Regions from separate parts of the Sporosarcina sp. QA0331 genome, predicted to be linked through region 1. Evidence: a T-box and tRNA genes for the amino acid it is inferred to sense, from the RefSeq annotation. Region 1 holds a T-box; the other holds one or more tRNA genes.
The links. A T-box is a leader RNA that pairs with one kind of tRNA and senses whether it is charged. The one in region 1 lies ahead of argS (arginine--tRNA ligase), so its partner is inferred to be a tRNA-Arg.

Region 1 (16,233 bases):
CAACGACAATACATTGACGGTCAATGTGACGCGGCTGCGCCAAAAGCTTGCGGACATCGGACTTGGTGACGCGATTCTCACAAAAAAAGGAATGGGATATATGGCGGTCAGCCTGTAGGGGGAGTTAAATGTTTATTCATTATGTAAAGGATATGAAAAGCTGGATACTCCTGTTCGCCACTTCACTTGTGTTGACAGACGTTCTCATTTGGATTGATAAAGGTCTTGCGATGAGGTTGAGTTCTCTCATTTACCTTAACATGCTTTTGATTGCCATCTTCATTTTATTCCTCATCTGGCGTTACAACAAAGAGATGCATTTCACGAAAGAACTTCTTCGTATTTCCGAAGATCCTTCTAGGGATTGGCAGGAGGGGTTGCCGGAGCCGCTTTTCACGAGGGACCAGACGACGAATGATCTGCTACGGCAAGTGGCGAATGATCATTTGAAGAAGCTGTCGGAAATGAAAGCTGTAAACCTTATGGAAAGTGATTATACCGCAGCCTGGGTGCATGAAGTGAAAGCGCCGCTCACCTCGATGAAAATGACGATTGATTCGAACCGGCAAGATGCGGCAATCCGGAAAATCGAGTCCGATTGGCTGCGAGTCCATTTGCTGATCGATCGGCAGCTTTATATTTCACGACTGCCGTCGCTCGGAACGGATTATGTATTGGAAAAGATCAAAGTGCATCAGCTCATTACACCTGAAGTTCGCGAGCTTCGGTCATGGTGCATGGAGAAAAATATTGCGGTTGAAATTGAAGGCGAGGAAATGGAAGTGCTTACGGACAGCAAATGGAGTCGCTTCATCATCCGGCAATTGCTGACGAACGCGGTGAAATATAGTCCGGACGGGGGCACCATTTGTATTACGGCAGGCGATTCGCCAGGGGGACATCCGGTTTTATCAATTAAAGACGAAGGTCCGGGAATCCCGGCTCACGATCTTCCCCGTGTTTTCGACAAAGGGTTCACCGGGGGTACGGGAAGGCTATATAATGCGGCAACGGGACTCGGTTTGTATCTTGCCCAGCAAGTATCGGGGAAAATCGGAATTTCCTTATCGGCGCACTCCGAAATAAATAAAGGAACGACGATGAACATGACGTTTTCCACGGAAAATGAGTTTGACGCAACACGAACGTGACAATAATGTCACATTGACCGACCTGTTTGTCATCTAAATCAAACGACCAGAAGAAGTACACACATTAAGATAAGGATATAGCAAACAGGGAGGGTACAATGATGGACCAACATAAAACAGTTTTACATGCTCAAAATATCCGGAAATCGTACGGAACGCGGGGCAATGTCCAGCAAGTATTGAAAGGGATCGACTTGCGAGTGATGGAAGGGGAGTTCGTCGGAATCATGGGGGCTTCAGGCGCCGGGAAAACGACGCTATTGAATGTTCTTGCGACGATCGATCGTACGACGGAAGGCTCGATCCTCATTGGAGATGCTGATATTTCGAAGATGAAAGATCGTGAACTCTCTGCATTCAGGCGAGACAAATTAGGATTCATCTTCCAAGATTATAATCTTCTCGACACATTGACGGTGAAAGAAAATATCCTCTTGCCAGTCTCGCTAGGCAAAATGAAAAAGCGAGTGGCGGAGGATCAATTCAAGTCGATTGCCGATATTTTAGGCATTAAAGAACTCGCTGACAAATATCCGCATGAAATTTCGGGCGGTCAAAAACAGAGGACTTCTGCTGCACGGGCGCTCATCAACAAGCCATCGATGGTGTTTGCGGATGAACCGACAGGCGCGCTTGATTCGAAATCAGCGTCTTCCTTGCTTGGAACGTTGGAGGATGTCAATAAACAACGTGGCGTCACGATCATGATGGTAACGCATGACCCTGTCGCGTCGAGCTATTGCAGTCGGGTTGTCTTCTTGAAAGACGGCAATATTTACTCGGAGCTGTACCGCGGCGACAAAACGAGACAAGCCTTCTTCCAGGAAATCCTGAAAGTGCAAGGTGTCCTCGGGGGTGACAGCGTTGACGCTCTTTGACCTCGTCATCCGCAGCATGCGGAAAAACATTAAGCATTACTATTTATACTTTTTCGCGCTTATTTTAAGTGTCGTCCTGTACTTCGTCTTCGCGACGTTGCAGCATGACCCTGCAGTTGTGGCGCGTTCGGGCGGCAGCATGGGTGCAGGATTCAAAGCGGCGGGCATTCTTTTGCTGGTCATCGCAGGAATTTTCGTCGTCTATGCAAATGCGATTTTCTTGAAACGAAGAAGCCGTGAAATCGGGCTGTATCAATTGATTGGCCTGACGAAAGGTTCTGTCTCACGTCTGTTGATTATCGAAAACTCTTTGCTTAGCGCCGGGGCGTTAGCCATTGGGATCGGTGTAGGAATTCTCGTGTCACGCGTATTTTTATTGTTGTTAATGAAGCTAATCGGCTTTGATGGATTTATCGAAGTGGAGTTTTCGACGGCGGCAGTCATCCAGACGGTGATTGTATTCCTTGGAATCATCATTCTCACATCGATTCAAATGATCGTCGCAGTCTACCGCAACACATTGCTTGGATTATTCAATGCGGATAAGAAGGGCGAGCATCCGAAAAAGCCGAAAGCATTCAGATCAGCCTTTCTTGCCATTTTAGGAATGGCACTTATCGCCTTCGGATATTGGCTGTCCGGTAATATGATGAATGCTTTGCTTTTCATTAACATGATCGTGGTTTTGGCTACGACAATTTTAGGAACTTATCTTGTCTTCCGCGTGACGATCAGCTGGTTATTTTACCAGATCCGGAAACGGAAACAAGGCCATCTCGGGTTGAATAACAGTTTGTCGATTGCGCCGATCATGCATCGGATGAAGGGCAACGCGAATTCACTGACGATCATTACAGTCTTATCTGCGATGACATTGACGATGTTGGCGGGTGCGTATTCGCTTTATTATTCGACGGATAAAGAACTGCGTCTTGTATATCCTTTTGATTTTTCTTTTGATGATTTTTGGTATGAAGACGGTCAAGAAGCGTCCGCAAAATTTGTCGGCGAACTGGATAAGCAAAATATAACGTATACGTATTCAACGATAGAAACCTTGCAAGTGGAAGGCGAATTTGAAGATGGCAGTGCGCCAGAAATGATATCCACATCGTTTGGAGCAAATATTATAAGCGACAAACAATTGCAGCAAGCAGGTGCGGATATTGAAATCCCCGATTCCGATGCCGCGTACCTTTATGATGCAGGCATCTACTGGCTATTGAAATCAATTGAAGTCCCATTCAATGTTGATTTATCGAATGGTGAAATAGAATCTAAAATGAAAGTTGTGAAAGTGAGCGAAGGAAATGCATTAAATTCTTCATCGGCGACACAACTTGTTGTGAAAGATGCGTTCTATCAAGAATTAAAAGATCAATTTGTGAATGATGAAAACGGCTGGCGCATATCAAACACCTATGCTATCAATGTGCCGGATCGAGATCAGCTTATTGAGGCATCTGCCATCTTTAAGCGTATCAATGAGGAAAATGATCAGCATGGATTTGATTACTATTCGCAATATGTTCGGTCAATGGAAAACAATGGACTGCTCATTTTTATCTCTGGCTTCTTAGGCCTTGTGTTCCTCATTTCGACAGGCAGCATTTTGTACTTCAAGCAAATGACGGAGGCGGAACAGGAAAGAAGCAGCTATGCAACATTGCGCCAATTGGGCTTCACTGTGCAAGATATTATGCGAGGCATCATTCGTAAGCAAGTGTTCGTCTTCGGCTTGCCGTTGTTGATTGGTTTGCTGCACTCCATTTTCGCGATAAAAGCAGCATCGTTCATGTTTATGTCTGATATTACATTGCCCGCCTCATTCGCAATGGGCATCTATGCGTTGATTTATCTCGTCTTCGCCTTCCTAACGGTTGGATATTACCGGAAAACGGTGAAGGCCGCACTTTGATTGATCCACATAGCGAGTCGCCTTAGGGTGGCTCGCTTTTGTGTTAAGTTTGAATTTGTCTAGGCAAGGAGATTTGTTATGGGAATATGCTGAGTGGTGATAATGCTGTTCTGAGTGGTGATAAACTACGCCTAAGTGGTGATAATGTCCGCTTGAGTGGTGATAAACAGCTTGCAAGTGGTGATAACTATTTTTCAACTTGGAATTGTAGTCAAACGGTGGTTAATTCATGCGAATCGGTGGTATGCCCGAGCAACGGTAGTAAACTCATCCGCATCGGTGGTAACGCTCCGAAAGTCGGCCGCACCCAACAATTCCCATACGAGATTCGATGCTTTTTCCCCAAATATGGATTGAAAAATGCAGATTCGGTGATAAAATAATCAAGTTGATAAAAAAATGAAGCGATTACATTTACAGTTGACAGCTTCTAGACCGTCTGAGTCCACGTTGGCTCAGCGGTTTTTCAATTTTCCAAACGTGAGTTTTTTTAGCGTGACAGGGTAAAGATAGCAAGAGATTTACTATGATAAAGAGGGAGTGAACAGTGTGGGAGTATTAGAGTGGCTCGTCGGACCGGCGAATGATTTTATTTGGACATACATACTGATCGGGCTTTTATTGCTCATCGGTCTTTACTTTACGATTCGGACGAAATTTGTCCAGTTTCGTTTGTTTGGGGAGATGTTCAGACTTATTTTTGAGAAAAAAGAAGGCGACCATGGCGTTTCGGCGTTCCAGGCGTTTACAATCAGTGCAGCTTCACGAGTGGGTACGGGGAACGTAACCGGGGTTGCGCTTGCAATTGGAATTGGCGGACCGGGTGCTGTCTTCTGGATGTGGGTCATTGCTGTTATCGGCATGGCGACGGCGTTCATTGAAAGCGCGCTTGCACAAGTATATAAAGTGCGTGATGGCAACACATTCCGCGGGGGGCCGGCGTATTACATGGAGAAGGCGCTAGGCCTTCGGAAACTTGGAATCGTTTTCGCGATTTTATTGACATTGTGCTTCGGTTTTATCTTCAACTCAGTTCAATCGAACACGATCAGCCAGTCGTTCCACGATGTATTCAATCTTCCATATTGGGTTGTTGGACTAGTTCTCGTCGTGCTGACTGGGATAATCATTTTCGGCGGCGTACAGCGGATTGTCAAAGTGACGCAGTCAATCGTCCCGATCATGGCGGTATTTTATTTGCTTATAGCGCTTTACGTTGTTGCCATTAATATTACGGAAGTTCCTGCAATGATTGCCCTCATTTTTGAGCATGCTTTCGGCATTAAGGAAATGGCTGGCGGCGGTATTGGTGCTGCCATGATGCAAGGGATTAGACGTGGTTTATTCTCAAACGAGGCTGGTATGGGGAGTGTGCCGAACGCTGCAGCGACGGCGACTGCTACACATCCGGCGAAACAAGGGCTTGTTCAAAGTCTTGGTGTATTTTTCGATACGATCATCATTTGTTCTGCGACGGCTTTCATCATTATCCTTGCTGGGCTATATGATAAAGGGGAAGAGAGCGGCATTTTGCTGACACAAAGTTCGATGGCTGTTCACGTTGGTTCTTGGGCACCTTATTTTGTCGCAATCGCAATCTTGTTCTTCGCGTTCAGCTCGATTGTCGGAAATTACTATTACGGTGAAACAAATATTGAATTCATTAACGCGCATAAGTCTTGGATGACGCTTTACCGCATTTTGGTTCTCGTCATGGTCATGTTCGGAGCGATGGCAAAAGTGGATATCGTCTGGAGCATGGCGGACTTATTCATGGGCTTAATGGCGATTATAAATCTCCTCGTCATCCTTGCTCTTGGAAAAGTTGCTTTCCGCGTTTTGGATGATTATACGAAGCAGCGGAAACAAGGGAAGAACCCCGTGTTTAAAGCGGATTCTAGTTTGAAAGGTGCCGACTGTTGGAGGGAAGAATAAAACTTATCAATAAAAAGGATGGTTTCGCTAGAATTGGCGAATCATTCTTTTTTTATTATGTTTTTTGAAATGCGGAACTTTACGACTGTTCTTTATTTGTATGTATTGGTCTGCTATAATTCTATTACTATAGTACTAATGGAGGTATTTGGGGTTGAAGAAACAGAAAAGCATCGCTTGGAAGTTATCCAGATTAATTATTGGGTTATTTTTACTGCTGTTTATTACCTATACATTAATAACAAGTACCATTTTACATGGGAAAACCGTTACAGAAGCTGAAAAGAATGCAATTGAAAGCACTCGGTCCAATGCTCAAGCGATCAGTGCCAGGTTTGGCAAAACAGACGAGATGCTGCATACTACAAAGCGTATTTTTGAGACGTTGCATTCGCAAGGTAATCTTACAACTGAGGAGATTCTCAGTGTAATGGAAAGGAATTTGAAAGATAATGCGGACGCAATCGGCATGGCTGCTGTGTTCGAAAGTGGTTCGATTCCGCTAGATGATCATGTGAATAAAAATGTAGTTGATTCATCCAAAAAATTTATCCCTTATTTATATAAGGAAGGCGACAGTATTGACTTGAGAGGACTGGTTGGGTACGACGTTGCTGGAGATGGGGATTGGTATTCCATCCCTAAAAGCGAAAAGCGTGCTGTCCTGACAGAACCGCATGAATATGATGCAGGCGACAAAACGGTGTTAATGACGACCATGGCTGTGCCGCTTATGACTGAATCGGGTCAGCTTATAGGAGTATTGGCAGCAGACTTAACCATTGACTTCCTGAATGATTTGGTGACATCGATTCAACCTGACGGCGGGTATGCCTCTATCATAACTGAGACTGGCAACTTGACGGCGAACAGCTTGAAAGAAGAAATGATTGGAACGAATATGAAAGACTCAATTGATTGGAACAACATGAAGGCGCAGTTGGATCGTGGAGAGATTGGAACTTTATACGTGGATTCTCAGAGTTTAAATGAGAAGTCATTTAATACATTCGCGCCAATTATGCTTGATAACATAGATGATGTCTGGTCTGTGCAAACTGTGTTGCCGCAATCTAACATCCTATCGACTTTCAACTCTATTTTACTCGTCACGGTAATTGCCGCAATTGTCATGGTAATGATAATGGCGGGAGTGACTGCGTGGTTCATCTTTAAACAATTAAAGCCGCTTTCCTACTTGCAAAGGTCAATCGAAACGGCTGCAACTGGCGACATTACACAATACGTAGACGATAAATATATCCATAACGACGAAATCGGTGCTGTCGCGAGCGCTTATAATAATATGCTGCGTCAGACAAACGAAGCAATTGGCGCGGTACGTTCTTCGTCCAATGAGCTAAGTGATTCTACAGCTCAAGTTCACCATGCTTTTGAAGAGATTGTAGCATCCAGCGACGAAGTGTCATTGGCGACGAATGAAATTGCGACAGGAGCTTCAAATCAATCCGAAGATACCGAAGAGACTAGCAATCGTATGGCTGAGTTGGCAGAGCAAATTAATGCACTTTCCACGCTTGCAGACGGGATGCTTCTGCTATCCAAGCAGACTGTTGAATCAACAGATAAAGGTATGGTGGAAGTCGGTAAACTGCGGGAGCATAATGTTTCTGCAAATGAAATGAACACGAAAGTCCAACAGCAAATGGACGCGCTTTCGAATAAAATTACTGCAATCAACAATGTGATTGCTTCTATCCAAGATATCACTGCACAAACTAATCTCCTTGCATTAAACGCTAGCATCGAAGCGGCTCGTGCCGGAGAACATGGCAAAGGATTTGCTGTCGTTGCAGAGGAAGTGCGCAAACTTGCTGAACAGTCAAGAAAAGAAACAGAAGTCATTCAACAAACAGTTCACGAGATCATCGAAGAAACACGACAAACGGTGTCGGTCATTGACTCGAATCTTCAAATGATGGAAGGGCAAAATGAATCTGTGACAAGCACTGAATCGTCCTTCAAACAGAACGCGGAACTGACGGAGCAGATGAGTCAATCCATCTTGGAATTGACAGCCGAATTGGCTGAAATGCTTACGCATAAAGATCAAGTCATTTTGTCTATCCAAAGTGTTTCGGCCGTTTCAGAGGAGACGGCTGCCTCCGCAGAACAAGTCAGCGCTTCGTCGATTGCCCAGCAAGCAGAATTGGAGCGCGTTGCGGAATCGACAACTCGCATGAAGAACATCGCTTCTGAGTTACAGGGAATAGTAGAGAAATTCAAGTTGGCATAAGAAAAAGCAATCGTCCGCCAGAATGGTGGAACGATTGCTTTTTCGTCTAGCTGCGGGCGCTAGATGCTCGGGTCATAAGTCAGCTCCACTGCACGGCAAAGTGCGCCGTTTCGTGGATCCGCCTTATGCCTGTCGCATCTGATCAAACCCCTCCGCTTTTGAATTTACATCTCTTCAGGCGCTTTCATGCCAAGTAGGCGCAAGGATTCCTTCAATACGATAACGACACATTGTGTTAGCGTAGTCCGATACGCCTTGTTTGCAGAGTCGGACAGCACTTGCACATTGCCGTAAAACGAGTTGAATGCTTGAGCGAGGTCGACTGCATACTTTGCAATGACAGAAGGGTCCAGCTCATCGTTTGCTCGCTTAACCGTTTGCGGGAATTGACTAAGCAACTTGACGACATCCCATTCGTGATCGTTCACTTCGTCAATCGCGAACGAGTTGGATACACCCGCTTTGCGCAAGATAGAGTTCGCCCGCGCATGTGCATATTGGACGTATGGCCCAGTTTCGCCTTCTGTCTGAAGCATCGTTTCAAGGTCGAATTCGATGTCATGCTTCCGATGCTGCTTCAAGTCACTGAAGAGGATGGCGCCGACACCGACTGCTTCTGCCACTTCAGCTTTATTGACCAGTGCAGGATTCTTCTTCTCGATATTTTTTTGTGCGAGTTCGATCGCATCATTCAATACTTCCTCAAGCAAGACGATCTTTCCTTTACGTGTCGACATTTTCTTGCCGCCTTGTAAGATGAGTCCGAATGGTACGTGCGTGATATCGTTTGCCCAGTCATGCCCCATTTTGCTAAGTACTTTTTTGATTTGCGTGAAGTGAAGGCTTTGTTCATTCCCGACGACGTAAATGGATTTGACGAAATCATATTTGTTCTTTCGATCAATGGCAGCAGCTAAATCACGTGTTGCGTATAACGTTGCTCCATCTGATTTTTTAATTAAACACGGTGGCATGCCTTCTTCAAGTTCGACAACCATGGCGCCGTCGGATTCAACCAATAAACCTTTATCCTCAAGTTCTTCGACGACAGGTTCCATTTTGTCATTATAATACGCTTCGCCATTATAAGAATCGAAGGAGACGCCAAGCAGATCATAAATCCGCTGGAATTCATTCAATGACTCGGTTTTGAACCACTCCCAAAGGGCAAGTGCGTCGGCATCGCCGTCCTCCAATGCTTTAAAAGCAGCACGTCCTTCATCGTTCAAGGAAGGGTCCGCCTCCGCTTCTTCGTGAAAACGGATGTACAGCTTCAGCAATGTCTTGATTGGCTCTTTACGGACATCCGCTTCGTTGCCCCATTTCCGGTATGCGGTAAGCAGCTTCCCGAATTGCGTGCCCCAATCACCGATGTAATTGATTTTCACCGGTTGGTAGCCATTTTTTTCTAGCAATAAAGCGATGGAATTTCCGATGACCGTAGAGCGGAGGTGGCCCATGGAAAACGGCTTTGCGATGTTTGGTGACGATAGGTCGATCGTCACGACACCACCATTGCCTTCATTGGATGAACCGTAAGCTGCGGATTTGTCTAAAACTATATGCAGAAGATCGTCAGTAATCGCATTGCGGTTCAGGAAAATATTCACGTACCCATTGACAGCTTCCACTTTTCGAATAGATGGATGTGTTATTGAACTTGCGATTTCATCCGCTATGGCGACGGGTGATTTCCGTAAAATTTTTGCGAACGGAAAACAAGGCAAGGCAAAATCGCCTAACTTTGAATTTGCTGGCCGCTCTAGCATATGCTCCTCCAACTGGATTGGGCTGACTGTCTGTAAAGCTTGCAAAATATCCTTTTTCATATACACGAACCCCTTTTTAGGAAAAATAAAAAGCCTTCAATCTCAATAAATGAGACGAAAGCTTGTTCCGCGGTACCACTCAAATTGCCCCTATAAGTTTGGATAGAGGCCCCTTTCTCCTAACGGCGAGACACCGGCTTCTCCTACTTCATTCAGAAAAGCATCTCTGAAGTGCGCTTCACGAATCCACTCCGCCAGGCTTCCACCAACCCCGGCTCGCTACAGAAGTGATGACCCATTACTCTCTTCATCATCGATATTGTAGTTGAATGTATCAAATCGCTGGCCGGGTGTCAATGGGTAATTGTCGTAACTTTAACGCGATTCATCCGTCTAACTTCATAAGTGGGAGGTTTTGAAATGAAAAAAATCTTATTAACTCTTATTGGTGCTGCTTTATTGTTAGGAGGATGTGGAACGGGTGAGTCGCCTCAAAATACTGCGGCCAAACATAGTGGATGGAAGACGTTGAAAACAGTGAGTGGGCGAGAAATCATTGCCGAACTGAATCAAACCGCCCAAGAGACGCCGAAGCGGGACAAATCGGCCACTTTGGAAACGCCGGGTCCAGAGTATGAGAAGCCTTCTAAGGAGTTGGCTGAGGATATGGCGGTCCAAAGAATTGAGGGGCCAGCTGCAATCCAGGCGGTGGAAAAAGTGTATGGCGAAGGCGGTATTCATGATGTAGGGGTCATCTTTATCGAAAACCAGACGAGAGGCGCCGAGCAATCCGGCGTGTGGATCGGGCTAAAGGAGCCGGATGAACGCGTTCAACAATTACTGGATCTACTGCAGCCGAAAGTGGATGCGGGAGAAATCCTAGCGGAACCGATCTATATTTTCCGCAGCCTTCATACGGAAAAGGAACTTTACGAATTACAGGACGAAGTTGCTAAAGCAATGAAAGGGATAGAATCGGAACGGGGATCATTCGGCCTGTACGTCGATGTCATCACGGGCGAGATTGAAATCTCCCATGATTATCTAAAACCTGAGCAGCAAAAGAAGCTGCGGGAGCTATTCGCCGGCCATACGATCAATTTTACGCAAGATGGAAGGATGGTAGCGGAGCCGGGGGAATCAACCATCATTGAACCTGAACAAACGTACACGGATACACCGGTGACAGAAGGAGGATTCATATTGGCCGCCGATGAAGGGAGAATTTTTGTGGCAGGAGGAACTGAAAGCGCAGTGTTTTACAAATTCGCGGAAGCCGACAAGTTGAAAGTCGGCAAGCGTGTGAAAGTGGAAGCATCCGGGCCGATTTTGGAATCTTATCCTGGACAGGGAAGTGCGAAGTTTGTGGAGGTCATGCCGGACTACAAGCCGGTGAATGCCAAACTTTCCGAGTCGCAGGCCGTCGCGAAGGCATTGGACATAGCGGGTGAAAGATTATCCAATGGTTTCGTGTTGATTGATGAAGTTTCTTTTGACGAGAATGAAAAGAAGTGGGTATTCAAGCTTCTGCCGGATGATGGGGAAGGGACGCTGGAAGTTGTGGATCAATAAGAGTAGAGCAGCCGTCACTTGTGGACGGTTGTTTTTATGGGGAATAAACGGTGATAAACCCCGGCTGAGTGGTGATAACGATCGTCCGAGTGGTGATAAACGCTGTCTAAGAGGTGATAACATCCCCCTAAGTGGTGATAAAGTACGTCTGAGTGGTGATAACCGTTTTCCGCTATAGGACTTGACCAGAAATTCATTCCGAATAATGCCAAATTACAGCCACACGATGACTAATTTGCTTCAGTAGGTGGCAAACACGTCCGAATCGGTGGTAACCATTTTTCGTGTTGAAATTCGCGTTAAAATAGACCCGATCCATCGCTCCCGGTTTCCAACCGCTGCCCATGGGTATGCTATCAACAGAGGAGGGGATTGATTTGTCGAAAAGACTAATGTCTGTCATACAAGAGCAGGCCCTACCGTTAAATGACCAGGCAATTGACACAATGTTAAAAGCAATCGGCGATGCCAAAATTGTCATGCTCGGGGAAGCGACGCATGGAACTTCGGAATTTTATAAGGTTCGTGCGCAAATCTCAAAGCGCCTCATCGAGGAAAAAGGCTTCACAATCATTGCTGTAGAAGGCGATTGGCCGTCTGCTCAGGCGGTGAACCGCTATGTGAAAGGGTTTGATGAAGAAGGAAAAACTGCTCAGCAAGTGTTAATGGAATCCTTTCACCGCTGGCCGACGTGGATGTGGGCGAACGAAGAAGTAGCGGAGCTTGTTGAGTGGTTAAAAAATGACAATGATTCGAAAGTGGCCAAAGAAAAAACGGGCTTTTACGGAATCGATATGTACAGCTTGTATGAATCGATCGATGAAGTGCTTCGCTTTCTTCAGGAAAATCCTCGTTTCAATGCTGACCTTGATCTCGCGAGAAAAGCTTTTTCCTGTTTCGAACCATATAACCGGATGCCGGAGCACTATGCATTATCGGCTGCACATTTCACGGACGAGTGCATTCGCGAAGTGACGAACTTGCTCACGACGATCCGCAGTCACGAAGATCTTTATTCGAATGAACATGAACAGGATTTAAATGTGACGATGAATGCCCTCGTCGCAAAAAACGCTGAGTCCTATTACCGGGCGATGATGCAGGACGACGCCATCTCCTGGAATATTCGCGACATGCATATGGTCGAGGCGGTCAGTGAGATTTTGAACTATCATGGCGCTGATGCAAAAATCATCATTTGGGAGCATAACACCCATGTCGGTGATGCGTCGGAAACATCGATGGCCGACCATAAAATGATCAATGTCGGGCAGCTCATCCGCGAGAAATACGGTAGGGAGGATACGTTTGCGATCGGTTTCGGCACATACGAAGGAACGGTCATTGCCGGTGAAAGCTGGGGCGAGCCGCTCCACCGAATGACTGTCCCGCCGGCTAAATTCAACTCATGGGAAGGGCAGATGCATGCGGCGAGAGCGGAGGATCAAGTCATTTTATTCACAGAAGAAAACCGGCATTTATTCAATGAATGGATCGGGCACCGTGCGATAGGGGTCGTCTATAATCCGGAGCTTGAAACATACGGGAATTATGTACCGTCAAGAGTCGGCAGCCGGTATGACGGGTTTGTATTTGTGAATCGGACGGAAGCATTGAAGCCGTTATAAAACAGGCGCATGCGAAGTAGTTTGCATGCGCCTATTACACCTTCCGTCAAATTTCTTTTCTCGTAAAATACATAAACCCTGAGCAGAAAAACAGCAATAGACTTCCTAAAACGACAAAGAACAGCGTATCAATCGAAACATGCAATGCACCGAAACTGTCGGCAGAATCTGGCATCATCATTAAAAAAGGCTGCGCCCAAGGATAGTAAGGGCCAAAACGTTCCGAATTAATGATAAGAATATTTGGGATCGTGAATATTACATTAATGGCCAAGGGTGCTGCGAAGCTCGACCAGGAAACGGACGCGAATAATTGAAGTGCGATAAGTGGCAGACATGCAATCCAACCCCCAACGACACTCGGAAGAATCTCACCCCAAGGAATCTCCGTCGAAAATCCTTTCATCCACCCGACACATAGCAAGCCAGCGACAAATAAGAGCTGTGTAACTGCAATTAAAATGCTGACAATAAGGAATTTGACAATATACACATTCCTTCTTGAAACGGGCAATGACAGTAATTGCTTCCAGCCTCCGCCGATATGTTCATATCTGCAAATGAAGCTTGAAAATACGCCTGTTAATAAAGGCAGAAATAAAATGGAATGGGCAATCGTCATAACGCCTAGCGTTGGAATCCATTGGGCTTCCGTTATTTCACTAATAAAGGTCGCCTCCCCAAACCCGATTAGCGTGGAAAGAAGGGGGCTAACAAAGATGAGCAGCCAGATTGTGGATTTCCGAAGCTTTAAAAATTCGGATTGTAAGTACTTCCCCATTTATTTCACTTCCCTTCGTGAAAAATCTATAATGCTTATTAAATAAATAATGAATCCTAGAAAAATACCGGCAATTACTGAAAAGATCGGTTTACCCCATTCATTCAGCAACAGTGGCCATTTCAAAGGCACCCAGTCCGGAAAAGCAGAAGCGTACATCGATATGATCATTCCTAAAATCCCAACCGTTAAAGGGATCGCTTGATTCTTCATCGTAATTGCCAGCCATATTTGCAATGCAAGAAAAGGCAATGCGGCGAGAAACGGGTAGAAACACATGTTGAAAAGATAAACGAATGGAATGGCTGTGCCGAATTTCAATGCTAACCCGAGAATGATTGTGCCAATCATCAATAGAAAACAGGAAATAAGCAGAAGAATGACCGTCAGCAAGACTTTTGCTGTATATACCTGCGTTTTTGAAATCGGCAAAGCTAATAGCTGCTTCCATGCATTTGTCTGGTGCTCAATGTTCGCGATCATAGACGTAAGTATCGTCAACCCGATGAGTATCGTAGGCACGGATAACATGGAGACCTCTCCAATGAGTCCTCTCCATAAGTCATCTTTATAGATTCCTGTCAGCCAGTCATATCGCAGTCCGAAATTGACCGCCTCCAATGCAATGACGCCGAATGGTCCTAAAAAGACAAGGAATAAAATCATTTTTCGTTTGATTTTAATGAATTCAGAGGCCAATACCCGCGCCATTATAACCCACCTTCTTTACCGGTCAATTCCAAGAAAATTTCTTCCAGCGATTTCTTTTCCTCTTCGACCCGGAAGATTGAATAATTATTGTTAACGAGCGATTTTACAACGTTAGCCACTTTTTCATCAGAGCTGTTTTCGAGATAAATCGCTTGCTGCGATAGGTCGGCTGTAATGCCGTTTGATAGCAACATCTTCCAAGCTAGTTCGCTATTATCGACCGTTATCTTTATCTTGCTCGAAGCGCGTTCTCTTAGTTTGGAAATGGAGTCTTGGAAAATCATTTGACCCTTTGAAATAATCCCGACTTGCGTCGCCATTTGGTCAATCTCCGATAATAGGTGGCTGGAAACGACAATTGTAATGCCATGCTCTTTTGGCATGCTTTTAATGAGTTCACGGATTTCAATAATGCCTGAAGGGTCGAGCCCATTTGTCGGCTCATCCAAAATAAGCAACTCCGGATTGCCGAGTAAAGCGGTTGCGATGCCGAGCCGCTGTTTCATGCCAAGTGAAAAACCTTTTACCGGTCTTTTAGCATCTTTCGTAAGACGGACGATCGATAACACTTCATCAATTCTCGACTTAGGGGCATCCAATAATATCCGTACCGCTTCCAAGTTTTCATAAGCCGTCAAATGCCCGTAATAAGACGGGTATTCAACGAGTGACCCGACTCTTTTTAAAATCGAAAGCTTGTCTGTTTTAATATCTTTATCGAAGATTTCAATCGATCCTTTTGTTGGACGGGCTAATCCTAATAGCATTCTGATCGTCGTCGTTTTACCGGCTCCATTAGGCCCTAAAAATCCATAAATCTCTCCTTTCTTAACCTGTAAATCCACATGATTGACAACACGCTTCGGGCCAAATTTTTTCGTCAACTTATTCGTTTTAATAATTAAATCACTCATTTTCCTTCACCTCACTCTTATCTTAGCTAAGGAAGGTTAAAACGAAGGGGCGCTGAAGTTTAAGATTCGTTTAAAAAATCGAAAGCTGCTGCAACATCTAGTACGATGTACAACAACCTTCGATTTCATCATGGATATATTTTAATCGTCGTTCCGCTTTTCTTTGTCTGAATTTCCCACTTCAAATTCATTTCCTTGAGCATGAGGGAAACAATGGATAGGCCGACGCCAACTCCCTTTTGGTGTGATTGAGCGCCCATTCCAGGTCCGTAATCTTGAATATAAATCGCTTCATCTTTAATACGGACGGCTACAAACTTCCCGCTCTTCGCGTGTCGGTAAATATTTTGAAATAAATTATCAAAGATTCGATTCATCCATTGCGGGTCGATATCCCATATAGCCTGTCCTTCAGGAATATCCAAAACAATTTCAAATTGATGATTTTCAAACAATGGATACCATGCCGCAAACGAGGTGCGAATGAGGCGGACGATATCCGTTTTTTCATTGCTATAAGGGTACTTTCCGGTTGTCAACAACGTATACGACAATAGATTATCGATCAGTTCACCCATATAATTTATTTTTTCATCAATGAATTCAAGGGATTCATAGCCCTGCGCACTAATCGGTTCTTTTTGCAAGCGGTACGCATGTGCCCGGATTGTCGTCAATGGCGTCCTCAAATCATGCGATAAATTGGCAATTAGATCTTT
Region 2 (16,233 bases), 1.2 Mb from region 1:
GTTACTGTAATGACAACCACTCTCCCGTATTATCTATTATTACTAATCCCTTCAGCTATTCTGAGTGACCAATAGGAATCTAATTGAATAGGACTGTTTAGCAAATAGTATAGTACTGATAATAGTGTGTGATTGTCTTGTAGCCACATGAAAAACTATGCCCTTCATTTAATCAATAGAATTATAACCTATCAGTCAGAAATTCCTTACACTTTTCATTCCGTATACCTTTATTTAATAGTGGTGGAAGCACAAAGCAAAATCCGACTTCCTCATTTGATCTTGTTAGGACTTGCCTGAACACCAACGGCACTATGGAACGACTTGCTGATATGAATTCATGTACAGGATAGCTAGTTCAAAAATCCTGTTATTTTAGACAGGCTTGGATGGAAAAAAAAATATCCTATCAAGTTTATGAATAACTTGATAGGATATTTTTTATTGTATGACCCCTACGGGATTCGAACCCGTGTTACCGCCGTGAAAGGGCGGTGTCTTAACCGCTTGACCAAGGGGCCAACTGATGAACTTATGGCGGAGAAGGAGGGATTCGAACCCTCGCACCGCTTTCGCGACCTACGCCCTTAGCAGGGGCGCCTCTTGAGCCTCTTGAGTACTTCCCCGTATAAAATTGGCTCCGCAGGTAGGACTCGAACCTACGACCGATCGGTTAACAGCCGATTGCTCTACCACTGAGCTACTGCGGAATATGGTGGGCCTAAGTGGACTCGAACCACCGACCTCACGCTTATCAGGCGTGCGCTCTAACCAGCTGAGCTATAGGCCCATGGAGCGGGTGAAGGGAATCGAACCCTCATCATCAGCTTGGAAGGCTGAGGTTTTACCACTAAACTACACCCGCAAGGAATGGTGGCTCAGGACGGAATCGAACCGCCGACACAAGGATTTTCAGTCCTTTGCTCTACCGACTGAGCTACTGAGCCACATTGACATAGAAAGCTGATAATTTCTATAGAGTTACTTAGAAATCCGCAATCATCAAATCGTAAATACTATGTAATGAAATAAATGGCGGTCCCGACCGGGATCGAACCGGCGATCTCCTGCGTGACAGGCAGGCATGTTAACCGCTACACCACGGGACCATTTTGGTTGCGGGGGCAGGATTTGAACCTGCGACCTTCGGGTTATGAGCCCGACGAGCTGCCACTGCTCCACCCCGCGATAATGTTAGTTGTAGGAACTATAAATCTTACGTAAATTGTATGTTTGTTTTAAAATAATGGCGGAGGAAGAGGGATTCGAACCCCCGCGGGCTTTAACACCCCTGTCGGTTTTCAAGACCGATCCCTTCAGCCAGGCTTGGGTATTCCTCCGTGAAAAATATAGATACTGATGAATTTCACAAGATTTGAACCTGTGATTAGACGGTTATAGGCCGACTGCTCTACCAACCGAGCTAAAAGCACTATAAGATGGCGGCAGAGGGGATCGAACCCCCGACCTTACGGGTATGAACCGTACGCTCTAGCCAGCTGAGCTACGCCGCCAGAATCTTGATATAAGCGTTTATTGGTGGAGCCTAGCGGGATCGAACCGCTGACCTCCTGCGTGCAAGGCAGGCGCTCTCCCAGCTGAGCTAAGGCCCCATGAATTGATTGGGATTCAGGATTTATTCGAACCTGCGCCCCCTTGGTCCCTACCAAGCTGAGCTACTTCTCGAAATAATGTAAATGGCGCGCCCGACAGGAGTCGAACCCATAACCTTCTGATCCGTAGTCAGACGCTCTATCCAATTGAGCTACGGGCGCTATATAACGTAATAACTGATTCCGAGAATTAGAAATAAATCGTACTGCATTGAGAGTGCGGGTGAAGGGAGTCGAACCCCCACGCCTTACGGCACTAGATCCTAAGTCTAGCGTGTCTGCCAGTTCCACCACACCCGCATATCATATAAAAGTCAAACAGTAAAAATGGTGAGCCATGCAGGATTCGAACCTGCGACCCTCTGATTAAAAGTCAGATGCTCTACCGACTGAGCTAATGGCTCAAAATGTGGTGCCGGCGAAAGGACTTGAACCCTCAACCTACTGATTACAAGTCAGTTGCTCTACCAATTGAGCTACACAGGCACATAATACGTAAATTAAAACGATATGGTGGAGGATGACGGGTTCGAACCGCCGACCCCCTGCTTGTAAGGCAGGTGCTCTCCCAGCTGAGCTAATCCTCCATGTTTAAAGTGTGATAAGCTGCGCATCTCTTTGTCAGCTTCATTCACTCACTCGGTCACGTACTGAAGTACGCTCCCTCTTTCCTTCAATCGCTTCCGCGACCTGCTTGCTTCTCCCACTTTAAACGGAGAGTCGCAATAAGCTTCTCATCACTGCATCATCTTCGCACGTTCAGTTAAGTACACTTGTACAGTCCTATTCGTCTTCGACTAGCTTATGTAATGAATTGGTTAGCCCGGCGACGTCCTACTCTCACAGGGGGAAGCCCCCTACTACCATCGGCGCTGAAGAGCTTAACTTCCGTGTTCGGTATGGGAACGGGTGTGACCTCTTCGCCTTCGTCACCAGACTATGTATGAACGATGCTTGTTCGTTCAAAACCGGATAAAACCAACATTGTTGCTGAACTCAAGTTCAACCGTACTTCTTAACTGATAAGGTTAAGTCCTCGATCGATTAGTATCCGTCAGCTGCACGTGTCGCCACGCTTCCACCCCGGACCTATCCACCTCATCTTCTTTGAGGGATCTTACTTACAAATGTAATGGGAAATCTCATCTTGAGGGGGGCTTCATGCTTAGATGCTTTCAGCATTTATCCCGTCCACACATAGCTACCCAGCGATGCCTTTGGCAAGACAACTGGTACACCAGCGGTGTGTCCATCCCGGTCCTCTCGTACTAAGGACAGCTCCTCTCAAATTTCCTGCGCCCGCGACGGATAGGGACCGAACTGTCTCACGACGTTCTGAACCCAGCTCGCGTACCGCTTTAATGGGCGAACAGCCCAACCCTTGGGACCGACTACAGCCCCAGGATGCGATGAGCCGACATCGAGGTGCCAAACCTCCCCGTCGATGTGGACTCTTGGGGGAGATAAGCCTGTTATCCCCGGGGTAGCTTTTATCCGTTGAGCGATGGCCCTTCCATGCGGAACCACCGGATCACTAAGCCCGTCTTTCGACCCTGCTCGACTTGTAGGTCTCGCAGTCAAGCTCCCTTATGCCTTTGCACTCTACGAATGATGTCCAACCATTCTGAGGGAACCTTTGGGCGCCTCCGTTACACTTTAGGAGGCGACCGCCCCAGTCAAACTGCCCACCTGACACTGTCTCCTGCCCGGATCACGGGCAAGGGTTAGAAGTCCAATACAGCCAGGGTAGTATCCCACCATTGCCTCCTCCGAAGCTGGCGCTCCGGATTCCAAGGCTCCTACCTATCCTGTACAGGCTGCACCGGAATTCAATATCAGGCTACAGTAAAGCTCCACGGGGTCTTTCCGTCCTGTCGCGGGTAATGCGCATCTTCACGCATATTATAATTTCACCGAGTCTCTCGTTGAGACAGTGCCCAGATCGTTACGCCTTTCGTGCGGGTCGGAACTTACCCGACAAGGAATTTCGCTACCTTAGGACCGTTATAGTTACGGCCGCCGTTTACTGGGGCTTCAATTCGAAGCTTCGCTTGCGCTGACCTCTCCTCTTAACCTTCCAGCACCGGGCAGGCGTCAGCCCCTATACGTCACCTTACGGTTTTGCAGAGACCTGTGTTTTTGCTAAACAGTCGCCTGGGCCTATTCACTGCGGCTCTCTCGGGCTTTAACACCCTACCAGAGCACCCCTTCTCCCGAAGTTACGGGGTCATTTTGCCGAGTTCCTTAACGAGAGTTCTCTCGATCACCTTAGGATTCTCTCCTCGCCTACCTGTGTCGGTTTGCGGTACGGGCACCTCCCGCCTCGCTAGAGGCTTTTCTTGGCAGTGTGAAATCAGGGACTCCGGGGACAATTCCCCTTGCCATCACAGCTCAATGTTATAGGAACGGGATTTGCCTCGTTCCACACCTCACTGCTTGGACGCGCATGACCAACAGCGCGCTCACCCTATCCTTCTGCGTCCCCCCATTGCTGATAACGGCGGGGAGGTGGTACAGGAATATCAACCTGTTATCCATCGTCTACGCCTTTCGGCCTCGACTTAGGTCCCGACTAACCCTGAGCGGACGAGCCTTCCTCAGGAAACCTTAGGCATTCGGTGGAAGGGATTCTCACCCTTCTTTCGCTACTCATACCGGCATTCTCACTTCCAAGCGCTCCACCAGTCCTTACGATCTGGCTTCGACGCCCTTGGAACGCTCTCCTACCACTGACACCATAGGTGTCAATCCGCAGTTTCGGTGATCCGTTTAGCCCCGGTACATTTTCGGCGCAGCGCCACTCGACCAGTGAGCTATTACGCACTCTTTAAATGGTGGCTGCTTCTAAGCCAACATCCTGGTTGTCTGGGCAGCGCCACATCCTTTTCCACTCAACGGATACTTGGGGACCTTAACTGGCGGTCTGGGCTGTTTCCCTCTCGACTACGGATCTTATCACCCGCAGTCTGACTCCCAAACATAAATCATCGGCATTCGGAGTTTGTCTGAATTCGGTAACCCGGGATGGGCCCCTAGTCCAAACAGTGCTCTACCTCCGAGATTCTTTCGTTTGAGGCTAGCCCTAAAGCTATTTCGGAGAGAACCAGCTATCTCCAGGTTCGATTGGAATTTCACCGCTACCCACACCTCATCCCCGCACTTTTCAACGTACGTGGGTTCGGGCCTCCAGTAAGTGTTACCTTACCTTCACCCTGGACATGGGTAGATCACCTGGTTTCGGGTCTACGACCCCATACTCATTCGCCCTATTCAGACTCGCTTTCGCTGCGGCTCCGCATTCGCTGCTTAACCTTGCATGGAATCGTAACTCGCCGGTTCATTCTACAAAAGGCACGCCATCACCCATTAACGGGCTCTGACAACTTGTAGGCACACGGTTTCAGGTTCTCTTTCACTCCCCTTCCGGGGTGCTTTTCACCTTTCCCTCACGGTACTGGTTCACTATCGGTCACTAGGGAGTATTTAGCCTTGGGAGATGGTCCTCCCGGATTCCGACGGAATTTCACGTGTTCCGCCGTACTCAGGATCCACTCTGGAGAGGACGAACTTTCGACTACGGGGCTTTTACCCGCTATGGCGGACCTTTCCAGGCCGCTTCGTCTAATCCGTCCCTTTGTAACTCCGTATAGAGTGTCCTACAACCCCAGGAAGCAAGCTTCCTGGTTTGGGCTCTTCCCGTTTCGCTCGCCGCTACTAAGGGAATCGATGTTTCTTTCTCTTCCTCCGGGTACTTAGATGTTTCAGTTCTCCGGGTGTGCCTCGTTCACGCTATGTATTCACGTGAACGTACTGCCCCATTACGGGCAGTGGGTTTCCCCATTCGGAAATCTTCGGATCACAGCTTACTTACAGCTCCCCGAAGCATATCGGTGTTAGTGCCGTCCTTCATAGGCTCCTAGTGCCAAGGCATCCGCCGTGCGCCCTTTCTAACTTAACCTTTATACGGATTTCGATAAGCTTCGCATTACTTTGTCAGCTCCTTCACTCCGGTCCTCACGTGCGTAAGCACGCTCCGGTCCTTGTTCGGTCGCTTCCTCGTCCTGCTCGCTTCTCGCAATCCTCGGGTGAGTAGTGGTACTTAGCGATAAGCACACAATCTACTCGTTAAAAAAGTATTGTTCAATCACAAAAGTGATCGACTCGGTTGATTACTTGATGTTTTGTTGCTTCAATGTCGTTTTATCCAGTTTTCAAAGAACAAGGTTTTGAAAGGTCATCAGAAGATGAACCTTCAAAACTGAACGCAAAACGTCAACGTATGAACCGGAGGTTCATATTCCGTAATTATCCTTAGAAAGGAGGTGATCCAGCCGCACCTTCCGATACGGCTACCTTGTTACGACTTCACCCCAATCATCTGTCCCACCTTCGGCGGCTGGCTCCCGTAAGGGTTACCCCACCGACTTCGGGTGTTACAAACTCTCGTGGTGTGACGGGCGGTGTGTACAAGACCCGGGAACGTATTCACCGTGGCATGCTGATCCACGATTACTAGCGATTCCGGCTTCATGCAGGCGAGTTGCAGCCTGCAATCCGAACTGGGAACGGTTTTATGGGATTGGCTCCCCCTCGCGGGTTCGCAGCCCTTTGTACCGTCCATTGTAGCACGTGTGTAGCCCAGGTCATAAGGGGCATGATGATTTGACGTCATCCCCACCTTCCTCCGGTTTGTCACCGGCAGTCACCTTAGAGTGCCCAACTGAATGCTGGCAACTAAGATCAAGGGTTGCGCTCGTTGCGGGACTTAACCCAACATCTCACGACACGAGCTGACGACAACCATGCACCACCTGTCACCGCTGTCCCCGAAGGGAAAGGCGTATCTCTACACCGGTCAGCGGGATGTCAAGACCTGGTAAGGTTCTTCGCGTTGCTTCGAATTAAACCACATGCTCCACCGCTTGTGCGGGTCCCCGTCAATTCCTTTGAGTTTCAGCCTTGCGGCCGTACTCCCCAGGCGGAGTGCTTAATGCGTTAGCTGCAGCACTAAGGGGCGGAAACCCCCTAACACTTAGCACTCATCGTTTACGGCGTGGACTACCAGGGTATCTAATCCTGTTTGCTCCCCACGCTTTCGCGCCTCAGCGTCAGTTACAGACCAGAAAGCCGCCTTCGCCACTGGTGTTCCTCCACATCTCTACGCATTTCACCGCTACACGTGGAATTCCGCTTTCCTCTTCTGTACTCAAGTCCTCCAGTTTCCAATGACCCTCCACGGTTGAGCCGTGGGCTTTCACATCAGACTTAAAGGACCGCCTGCGCGCGCTTTACGCCCAATAATTCCGGACAACGCTTGCCACCTACGTATTACCGCGGCTGCTGGCACGTAGTTAGCCGTGGCTTTCTGACGAGGTACCGTCAAGGTACGGGCAGTTACTCCCGTACTTGTTCTTCCCTCGCAACAGAGCTTTACGATCCGAAAACCTTCTTCGCTCACGCGGCGTTGCTCCATCAGACTTTCGTCCATTGTGGAAGATTCCCTACTGCTGCCTCCCGTAGGAGTCTGGGCCGTGTCTCAGTCCCAGTGTGGCCGATCACCCTCTCAGGTCGGCTACGCATCGTCGCCTTGGTAGGCCGTTACCCCACCAACTAGCTAATGCGCCGCGGGCCCATCCTGCAGTGACAGCCGAAACCGTCTTTCAGAGTTCTTCCATGCGGAAGAACCGATTATTCGGTATTAGCCCCGGTTTCCCGGAGTTATCCCCATCTGCAGGGCAGGTTGCCCACGTGTTACTCACCCGTCCGCCGCTAATATCAGGGAGCAAGCTCCCTTCAATCCGCTCGACTTGCATGTATTAGGCACGCCGCCAGCGTTCGTCCTGAGCCAGGATCAAACTCTCCATAATACCGGCCGGCGATACGCAACGCATTGCGTTGTCGATTTCGTTCGATCAGTCACGTACTGATGTACGCTCCTTCCCTCTCTCACTCATCTCCTAGCACTGCACTACGTCTCCCCAGCCGGAAGAGAAACTTGAATAGCTCGAGTTTCTTGCTGGCATCATTTAAGATGTCAATTTTGAATCCGAAGATTCGTTTTGTCTCTTCACCGACAGGGTCGGCTATGAGACTTTATTTGTTGACGTTTTGCTGTTCAGTTTTCAAGGTTCATTTCGTTGTCGCGATTTTTCTCGGCAACTTTTATATTGTATCAAGTTATTCTCTTAGCGTCAATAACTTTTTTCATTTAATTTCTTTCCTTCTTATCTCAGAAACGCAAGATCTTCTATCTTAGTATCAATAGATAATTAGGCATCGTTTTCGCTCTTTGGAAAATGCGACGTTTAATAATATACACTTTAATTCTATCGATTGCAACATTTATTTCAAAAAATGTTTTGCAAAGTTCTAGGGACCCTATGCAGACACTCATAGGAATCACTTTCATTAAGTTGCTGAAATCCCAGTATCACCTCTCTGAAGTTACTCATCCACCACTACTTTCTATTTGAAATTCTATTTTTGCAATTGATCATTTCTCTCTGAAGATGCTTGTAAAAGTTGTTCCAGAAAAGTTGCTTCGCTTTAGAAACTTTTTTCTTCCCTCTTCTAACGTATGCTAAAAAAGAAAAAAGCACTTCACACCCTGTCATTAAAGGGTATGAAGTGCTTTCGGTTCAGACTTAATCTATCTGAACCTTGATACGTCCCAGGAGGGATTCGAACCCCCGACCCACAGCTTAGAAGGCTGTTGCTCTATCCAACTGAGCTACTGAGACATGTTGTTTGGCAACTACTGATTGCCTAACGACAAGTTTTATTATAGGCATGCTCATTGGAAAAGTCAACGCTAATTTGCGATATTTTTCATTTCAACTGTAATTACTGTTTCCATATCCATGTTTTTGAAGGAAATTCTGTATCCATCGTTCCATTCCACCTCAGCAAAAGTCGGCTGTTTACCTGCTCTTGGGAGCAATGTGCTTCCCGGATTAACAAATAATATTCCTTCACTCAGCTCAGCACCATACGAATGCGAATGACCAAAAAGAACAATATCTGCGCCTATTTCCTGAGCTTCATAATATAAAGGCAGCATCGTCCGTTTGCAATCATGCTCATGCCCATGGACCATCCAAATTTTCTTGTCACCGACTTCAACTACAATCGAATCCGGAAAACGTCGATCTCTGTCACAGTTTCCTTTTACGATATGTAGATTTTGCAAAATTGGATCATCCGATGATAGTTCACTATCTCCGCAATGAAAAATAGCATCCGCCTGCAATGCGGAAACGGCCTTCACCGTTTCCTTATCGCCGTGCGAATCGCTCAAGACGATGATTTTCATTGCTTCTCCCCTAACGAATCTAGCAGCTGCGGCAAACGCTCCTTCAACTGTCGAAGGGCTGCACCCCGATGTGAGATCAATCCTTTTTCCTCCGGAGACAATTCAGCCATCGCCTGTCCCTTCTCAGGAGAATAAAATATCGGGTCATAACCGAAACCGTTCGTTCCTCTTCTCTCCTCAAGAATCAATCCTTCACAGCTTCCCGAAAATGTTACAGTTTCCACACTCGGACCTGCAACAGCAAGCACACAACGGAAACGAGCCGTGCGCTCTTCCTCTGGAACTCCTTGAAGCTCGGACAGCACTTTGTCGATATTGGCATCGTCATTCTTCGGCTCGCCTGCGTAACGCGCAGAATAGACACCCGGAGCCCCTTGCAGTCTATCGATTTCCAATCCACTATCATCTGCGATGACCATAATGCCTAATAACTTCGAAACCGTTTCAGCCTTTAAGATCGCGTTTTCCTCAAATGTAACGCCAGTCTCCTCAACATCAATGTCTTGATCAAGATCATTCAATGTTTGCACTTCGAAACCGAATGGACCGAAAAGTGTTTCGAAATCTTTCGCTTTCCCTTTATTATTTGTCGCAATTAATATTTTCTTCATTGTTCTTCGCCGCCCTTTCCGCCAATAAGCGTGCCGATTTCTCCTAATGCACTCCTTTGGATGCCGATCAATCGTTGAATACCTAATTCCGCGAGTTCGACGAGATCATTCATTTCCTGCCTTGTGAATGTCGCTTCTTCACCAGTCCCTTGTAATTCGACAAATTCTCCTGCGCCTGTCATTACGACATTCATATCAACAGCCGCTGCCGAGTCCTCAGGATAATCAAGATCTAAAATCAAGACGCTTTCTTCCGTCTTCCCTACACTGATAGCAGCTAAATAGTCTTTAATTGGGAATTGGCTTAAGCCCTTCTCCTTCGCTAATTTAGAGACAGCGATGCTCATGGCAACAAACGCACCGGTAATGGATGCTGTCCTTGTCCCACCATCTGCTTGGATCACATCACAGTCAATCCATATCGTCCGTTCTCCAAGCGCTCCAAGATCGATTACAGCACGCATCGCGCGTCCGATCAAGCGCTGAATTTCCATCGTCCTTCCGCCTACTTTTCCGCGTGAGGATTCCCGTTGAGTCCGCTGACCGGTAGCACGAGGGAGCATGGAGTACTCTGCGGTCACCCAACCTTGTCCACTTCCTCTTAAAAACGGTGGAACTCTGTCCTCAATGGATGCTGTGCAAATCACCTTCGTATTCCCTACAGAAATTAAAACCGAGCCTTCCGGATGGATCAAATAATCCGTCTCAATCGATACTGGCCTTCCCATATCTGCAGTTCTTCCATCATGCCTCATATTGGATACCCTCCACAAATCAAATTCGTCCTCCATCTTACCATATTCATTTTCGCTATAGCAAAACCCTGAAGCCTAATTTAAGCTTCAGGGTTCTGCAGAACAATATGTCTGACATCAGGATTTTCAATACCGAGCCAATCGATCGCAATCGATTCGAATCCTTCCAATTGTCCAGTCGTATAAAATATCGGCTCTTTCCTTTCACCGGAGATGTTAGCCATGCTTAATCCAGTTAAGATATTCTCCACATCCCGCACCGTCTCATACGCCGATGATACAATTTTCACGCCAAACGGCAATTGTTCTTGAATTTGGTCATGCAAAAGTGGGTAATGCGTACAGCCTAAAATGGCCGTATCGAACTCCAAATGTGCAATCGGCTCTAATGTCCTTTTTATAATTGGTTGAATGTCCGTTTGCTTGTATGCCCCACTTTCAACAAGAGGAACAAACTCGGGACAGGCAAGCGGAATAACATCCGCATCTGCTGAAATTGCAGAAATGGCGTTCTCATATGCCTTACTTTTGACTGTGCCTACTGTACCTAATACAACGATTTTTCTGTTTGATGATACAAGCGCAGCTGCCCTAGCACCTGGTTCGATTACACCTAAGACGGGGAAAGGGAACCGTTCACGTAACATATCCAGAGCCACCGCTGTAGCCGTATTGCATGCGACAACCAGCATTTTGATACCCATTTTGGCAAGAGCAGAACCCATTTCCATCGTAAATTCCTTTACTTCTTCAACTGAACGTGGCCCGTATGGACAACGCGCATCATCGCCTATATAAATAATTGTTTCATTCGGTAAAAAATGTAGAATTTCTTTTACGACGGTCAATCCGCCGACACCGGAATCAATGACTCCGATTGGTGCATTATTCGGGATCTTCAATCCTTGATCATCTCTTTGTGCAGTTTAGTCAACAATCGGGAAAACTCGTTTATTTCTACCTCTGAAAAATCCTCGAGAACTGCATTCAAATATTTCCGACGTTTGTCGATTACTTCTTCGATAATACGTTCACCTTCACCTAGTAAGTGGATGCGTACGACGCGGCGATCCTGTTCATCACGCACCCTCTTCACAAGATTGTTGTTTTCCATGCGATCGACAAGATCTGTCGTCGTGCTGAACGCTAAATACATCTTATTCGACAAATCTCCAATCGTCATGTCCCCATGCTCGAACAACCATTGCAAAGCAATGAACTGTGGAGGTGTAATCGTATAATTGCTTAATATTTTTCGACCTTGTTGCTTAATGATCCCAGATATATATCGAAGTTCCTTTTCCATCCGAGCAATGTTCTCGGCACCGTCAAGACTCATTGCGTTATCTTCCGTCACATATACCAGCTCCCTGAAAACGAATACTGTCTACTTATTGTCACCTTTTTTATCATAGAACGCAACAGTTTTAAAAAGGATAATAAGTATATCATGTTTTTTCAGGGAACTGAGCATATACATGTATATGACGGTTCATAACGAGTCAGCTATTCAAGGAACGACAATAGATTTGCTTAATTCAGTTTCAGTTCCCCTAATCGCAACAATTCGACAATCGCTTGTGCCCTTCCGGATACTCCCAATTTCTGAATGGTATTCGAAATATGATTCCGGACGGTTTTTTCGCTAATGCCGAGCCGTCCTGCGATTTCTTTCGTCGTATGATCATCTACTAATAGATGAAAGATTTCTCGCTCCCTTGCTGTTAGCAAAGAACGGTTTTTCATTTCTCCTGTCAAGACGCGCCCCCTCCTATCCACGTTCACTTTACAATATGTGAAGATGGTTTAGGCTGTGCCGGCTCGTTCATCATTTTACAAGGAAAAACCGGATTTTTGATCGTCTTTCCAAGGAACAGATTTGCCTGTTACCCTATCGATTTGGACAATCGTTCCTCTTCCCGTAAATGCTATTTCCCCCTTTGCATTTTTCCCCATATAGTGGATGTCGACAGAGCTATTGCCGACAGATGCTGCTTTTACATAAATCGACAATTGCTCATCAAAGAATACTTGTTTCATATAGTCACATTGCAGATCTGCAACGACAGGTATGGTCGTTCCGTTCGGATCCAGCCAGTCTTGCATATGGCCAAGGTGCTTTAGGTATTCGATCCTCGCATATTCAAAGTATGCGAAGTTGACTGTGTTGTTTAAATGGCCGTACATGTCCGTTTCTGAGAAACGTACAGTGACGGGTACTGAAAAAATAAACTCCTCACTCCACTTTTCCATGTTTTCAATATAAGCAATCCTCAACATTCCCACTCCCTTTAATATAGTTTTTCGAAGCTTACCGCTCGCTTTCCGCGGGCGAGCGCCGAGCCAATCGAGCGGCGAAGGGTTCGATTTGCCGTATTTCTGTGTTTTTTGCAGAAATTAAGGCATTCTTATCTTGCTCGCAAACGCCTTTCTTCGTAAAGGCGTTCGCAGGAGTCGAGCGGACGCTTCTCCAAACCAAATAATCTGCATTCAAAACAAAAATGAATGAACATTCATTCTTTTATTATAGCAAATATGCTGCAAACATCCAATACAACATCAGATTTCCAAAATATACGTCTTGCTTTGAACGAGGGATTTCTTTATTACAAAAAGAACTGTCACAAAAAGTCATTTTCGACTTTCTGGACAGTTCTTTCAAGAGATTATTATTAGTCAACCATATGGTCGCTTCCGAAGAAGTTTTTGAACATTTGTACTGTCGTTGCGCGGTTCATTGCAGCGATGGAAGTTGTCAAAGGAATACCTTTCGGACATGCGACGACACAGTTTTGTGAGTTACCGCATTCGCCGATTCCTCCATCGGACATGATTGTTGCAAGACGTTCGTCTTTGTTCATTGCACCTGTTGGATGCGAGTTGAAAAGGCGGACTTGTGACAATAAAGCAGGTCCGATGAAGTTCGTTTTGTCGTTGACGTTCGGGCAAGCTTCTAGGCAGACACCGCACGTCATACATTTAGACAATTCGTAAGCCCATTGGCGTTTACGCTCAGGCATACGTGGACCTTCGCCCAAATCGTAAGTGCCATCGATCGGAATCCAAGCTTTTATTCTTTTGAGTGAATCGAACATGAATTCACGGTCAACGATCAAGTCACGTACAACCGGGAACGTTCTCATCGGCTCAAGGCGGATCGGCTGTGTCAATTGATCGACCAAAGCCGTACAAGATTGGCGAGGGCGTCCGTTGATCACCATTGAACATGCGCCGCACACTTCTTCAAGGCAGTTCATGTCCCAGTTGACTGGTGTCGTTTTCTTCCCGTCAGCATTCACCGGGTTACGACGGATCTCCATGAGAGCGGAAATGACGTTCATATTCGGTCTATAAGGGATTTCAAAGCTTTCCATATACGGTTTTGAATCAGGTGTGTCTTGTCGCTGGATTTCAAATTTGACCGTTTTACCTGCAGTTGGCTGTTCAAGGACAGCAGTTGTTTGCTCAGTCACTTATGTCAATCTCCTTTCTTCGCTGAATAGTCACGTTTACGCGGCGGAATCAAGGATACATCCACTTCTTCATAAGAAAGGATCGGCGCAGATTTTCCATCGAACTCTGCGATTGTCGTTTTCAAGAAGTTTTCGTCGTCACGATTCGGGAACTCCGGTTTGTAATGCGCACCGCGGCTCTCATTACGATTCAATGCTCCCAATGTGATAACACGTGCCAAGTATAGCATGTTTTTCAACTGGCGAGTGAATGTCGCACCTTGGTTAGACCATTGTTGTGTATCCACAATATTGATGTTTTCGTAACGTTCAAGAAGCTCTTGAAGCTTGTAGTCCGTTTCTTGTAACTTATCGTTGTAACGAACAACCGTTACGTTATCCGTCATGATCTCTCCAAGTTCTCGATGAAGCATGTATGCATTTTCATTGCCATCCATCTTCAACGTTGCGTCCCATTTTTGCTGTTCGTCTTTCACAGCTGCATCGAACAATGTTGAAGGAAGCTCATCCGCAGTGCGTTTTACGCCGCGCATATACTTGACCGCTTCCGGACCTGCAACCATTCCGCCATAGATGGCAGATAGCAAGGAATTCGCTCCTAGGCGGTTCGCACCGTGCTGGGAGTAATCACATTCACCAGCTGCAAACAGTCCTGGAATGCTTGTATGCTGTTCGTAATCGACCCAAAGTCCGCCCATTGAATAGTGGACTGCTGGGAAGATTTTCATCGGCAATTTGCGTGGATCGTCGCCAGTGAACTTCTCATAGATTTCAATGATGCCGCCAAGTTTAACGTCAAGCTCATGCGGATCTTTATGAGAAAGGTCAAGGTATACCATGTTTTCCCCGTTAATACCCAATTTCTGATTAACGCAGACATCAAAAATTTCACGTGTCGCAATGTCACGTGGTACTAAGTTACCGTAATCAGGATATTTTTCCTCAAGGAAGTACCATGGCTTACCGTCTTTATATGTCCAAATACGACCGCCTTCACCACGAGCAGATTCACTCATGAGACGAAGTTTGTCATCTCCAGGGATAGCAGTCGGGTGAATTTGAATGAATTCACCATTCGCATATTTAGCCCCTTGTTGATAAACTATCGAAGCTGCGGAACCTGTATTGATTACTGAGTTTGTTGATTTACCGAAAATGATTCCAGGACCGCCAGTCGCCATTATGACCGCGTCACCAGGGAATGCTTTAATTTCCATAGACTGCATATTTTGTGCTTTGATGCCTCGGCAAATTCCTTCATCATCCATAATGACTCCAAGGAATTCCCAATGCTCGTACTTCTGAACAAGACCCGCCACCTCATGACGACGAACTTGCTCGTCCAATGCATATAGAAGTTGTTGGCCAGTAGTTGCGCCAGCAAAAGCTGTACGGTGATGTAACGTACCGCCAAAACGACGGAAATCCAATAATCCTTCAGGTGTGCGGTTGAACATGACACCCATTCGGTCCATCAAGTGGATGATCCCTGGAGCTGCCTCAGCCATTGCTTTGACTGGAGGTTGGTTCGCAAGGAAGTCTCCTCCATATACAGTGTCATCAAAGTGGATTGCTGGAGAGTCTCCCTCACCTTTTGTATTCACTGCGCCGTTAATGCCACCTTGTGCACAAACGGAGTGGGAGCGTTTTACCGGAACGAGTGAGAACAGGTCAACCCCGACCCCTTCTTCCGCAGCTTTGATAGTTGCCATCAAGCCGGCAAGTCCGCCACCGACGACAATCAATCTGCCTTTTGCCATTATTGTTTCACTCCTCAAATTTTACATATACTTGTAATTCAGGAACTAAAATTGTATTAGGCGAATGCCAATAAGGCTTGCATACCTATTACGGAGAGTACTAAGAATGCTAGGATTGTAATATAGGAAACGATTTTTTGCGAACGTGGAGATTGTGCAATCCCCCATGTCACAGCGAACGACCATAGGCCATTTGCCAAGTGGAATGTCGCTGAAAGCACGCCTGCGATATAGAATGCAAGCATGAATGGATTATCCAAGATGTTTGCCATCATGTTGAAATCCACTTCTGCTCCAAGTGCTTTTTGAATTCTCGTTTCATAAATATGCCAAGCTATGAACACGACTAGGAAAACACCTGTTACACGTTGCAACATGAACATCCAGTTGCGGAATGTTCCGTAGCGCTGAACATTATTTTTTGCAGTGAAAGCTATGTACACACCATAAAACGCATGGAACATTAACGGAATGTAGATAATGAACCATTCCAAGAACAGGACGAACGGCAAGTTGCCCATAAAATTGGAAGCGTTATTGAATGCTTCTTCACCGCGCGTTGCAAAATGGTTGATGACCAAGTGTTGAGTGAGGAACAACCCAACCGGAATGACTCCGAGCAATGAATGAAGTCGGCGCAAGTAAAAATCTGATTCTCTCGACAAGTCTTTTACCCTCCCTTATTTAAGAGATATGTCCGAAATGCGTC

Region 2: it encodes a tRNA-Arg, which carries the amino acid that the T-box ahead of argS (arginine--tRNA ligase) is inferred to sense. The anticodon was not compared.

What each region holds. Positions count from the first base shown of each region.
Region 1 covers NZ_CM147850.1:265,237-281,469, forward strand. Annotated here, with positions in the region: gene AC0L13_RS01425 (winged helix-turn-helix domain-containing protein) at 1-118, shown strand, start outside; gene AC0L13_RS01430 (sensor histidine kinase) at 129-1,151, shown strand; gene AC0L13_RS01435 (ABC transporter ATP-binding protein) at 1,253-2,029, shown strand; gene AC0L13_RS01440 (ABC transporter permease) at 2,007-3,947, shown strand; gene AC0L13_RS01445 (hypothetical protein) at 4,034-4,330, shown strand; gene AC0L13_RS01450 (alanine/glycine:cation symporter family protein) at 4,497-5,882, shown strand; gene AC0L13_RS01455 (methyl-accepting chemotaxis protein) at 6,037-8,139, shown strand; gene argS (arginine--tRNA ligase) at 8,304-9,968, opposite strand; T-box leader at 10,016-10,231, opposite strand; gene AC0L13_RS01465 (DUF3221 domain-containing protein) at 10,329-11,480, shown strand; gene AC0L13_RS01470 (erythromycin esterase family protein) at 11,858-13,108, shown strand; gene AC0L13_RS01475 (ABC transporter permease) at 13,155-13,889, opposite strand; gene AC0L13_RS01480 (ABC transporter permease) at 13,890-14,600, opposite strand; gene AC0L13_RS01485 (ABC transporter ATP-binding protein) at 14,600-15,514, opposite strand; gene AC0L13_RS01490 (sensor histidine kinase) at 15,643-16,233, opposite strand, start outside.
Region 2 covers NZ_CM147850.1:1,432,259-1,448,491, reverse strand. Annotated here, with positions in the region: tRNA gene AC0L13_RS07000 (tRNA-Glu) at 450-521, opposite strand; tRNA gene AC0L13_RS06995 (tRNA-Ser) at 536-626, opposite strand; tRNA gene AC0L13_RS06990 (tRNA-Asn) at 636-710, opposite strand; tRNA gene AC0L13_RS06985 (tRNA-Ile) at 714-790, opposite strand; tRNA gene AC0L13_RS06980 (tRNA-Gly) at 792-865, opposite strand; tRNA gene AC0L13_RS06975 (tRNA-Phe) at 872-947, opposite strand; tRNA gene AC0L13_RS06970 (tRNA-Asp) at 1,034-1,109, opposite strand; tRNA gene AC0L13_RS06965 (tRNA-Met) at 1,114-1,188, opposite strand; tRNA gene AC0L13_RS06960 (tRNA-Ser) at 1,248-1,340, opposite strand; tRNA gene AC0L13_RS06955 (tRNA-Ile) at 1,364-1,429, opposite strand; tRNA gene AC0L13_RS06950 (tRNA-Met) at 1,441-1,514, opposite strand; tRNA gene AC0L13_RS06945 (tRNA-Ala) at 1,538-1,613, opposite strand; tRNA gene AC0L13_RS06940 (tRNA-Arg) at 1,699-1,775, opposite strand; tRNA gene AC0L13_RS06935 (tRNA-Leu) at 1,832-1,913, opposite strand; tRNA gene AC0L13_RS06930 (tRNA-Lys) at 1,942-2,017, opposite strand; tRNA gene AC0L13_RS06925 (tRNA-Thr) at 2,024-2,099, opposite strand; tRNA gene AC0L13_RS06920 (tRNA-Val) at 2,125-2,200, opposite strand; rRNA gene rrf (5S ribosomal RNA) at 2,435-2,550, opposite strand; rRNA gene AC0L13_RS06910 (23S ribosomal RNA) at 2,638-5,571, opposite strand; rRNA gene AC0L13_RS06905 (16S ribosomal RNA) at 5,929-7,480, opposite strand; tRNA gene AC0L13_RS06900 (tRNA-Arg) at 8,280-8,353, opposite strand; gene AC0L13_RS06895 (metallophosphoesterase) at 8,425-8,925, opposite strand; gene AC0L13_RS06890 (XTP/dITP diphosphatase) at 8,922-9,536, opposite strand; gene rph (ribonuclease PH) at 9,533-10,291, opposite strand; gene racE (glutamate racemase) at 10,372-11,193, opposite strand; gene AC0L13_RS06875 (MarR family winged helix-turn-helix transcriptional regulator) at 11,190-11,630, opposite strand; gene AC0L13_RS06870 (helix-turn-helix domain-containing protein) at 11,825-12,037, opposite strand; gene AC0L13_RS06865 (acyl-CoA thioesterase) at 12,125-12,571, opposite strand; gene sdhB (succinate dehydrogenase iron-sulfur subunit) at 12,964-13,764, opposite strand; gene sdhA (succinate dehydrogenase flavoprotein subunit) at 13,770-15,524, opposite strand; gene AC0L13_RS06850 (succinate dehydrogenase cytochrome b558 subunit) at 15,581-16,189, opposite strand.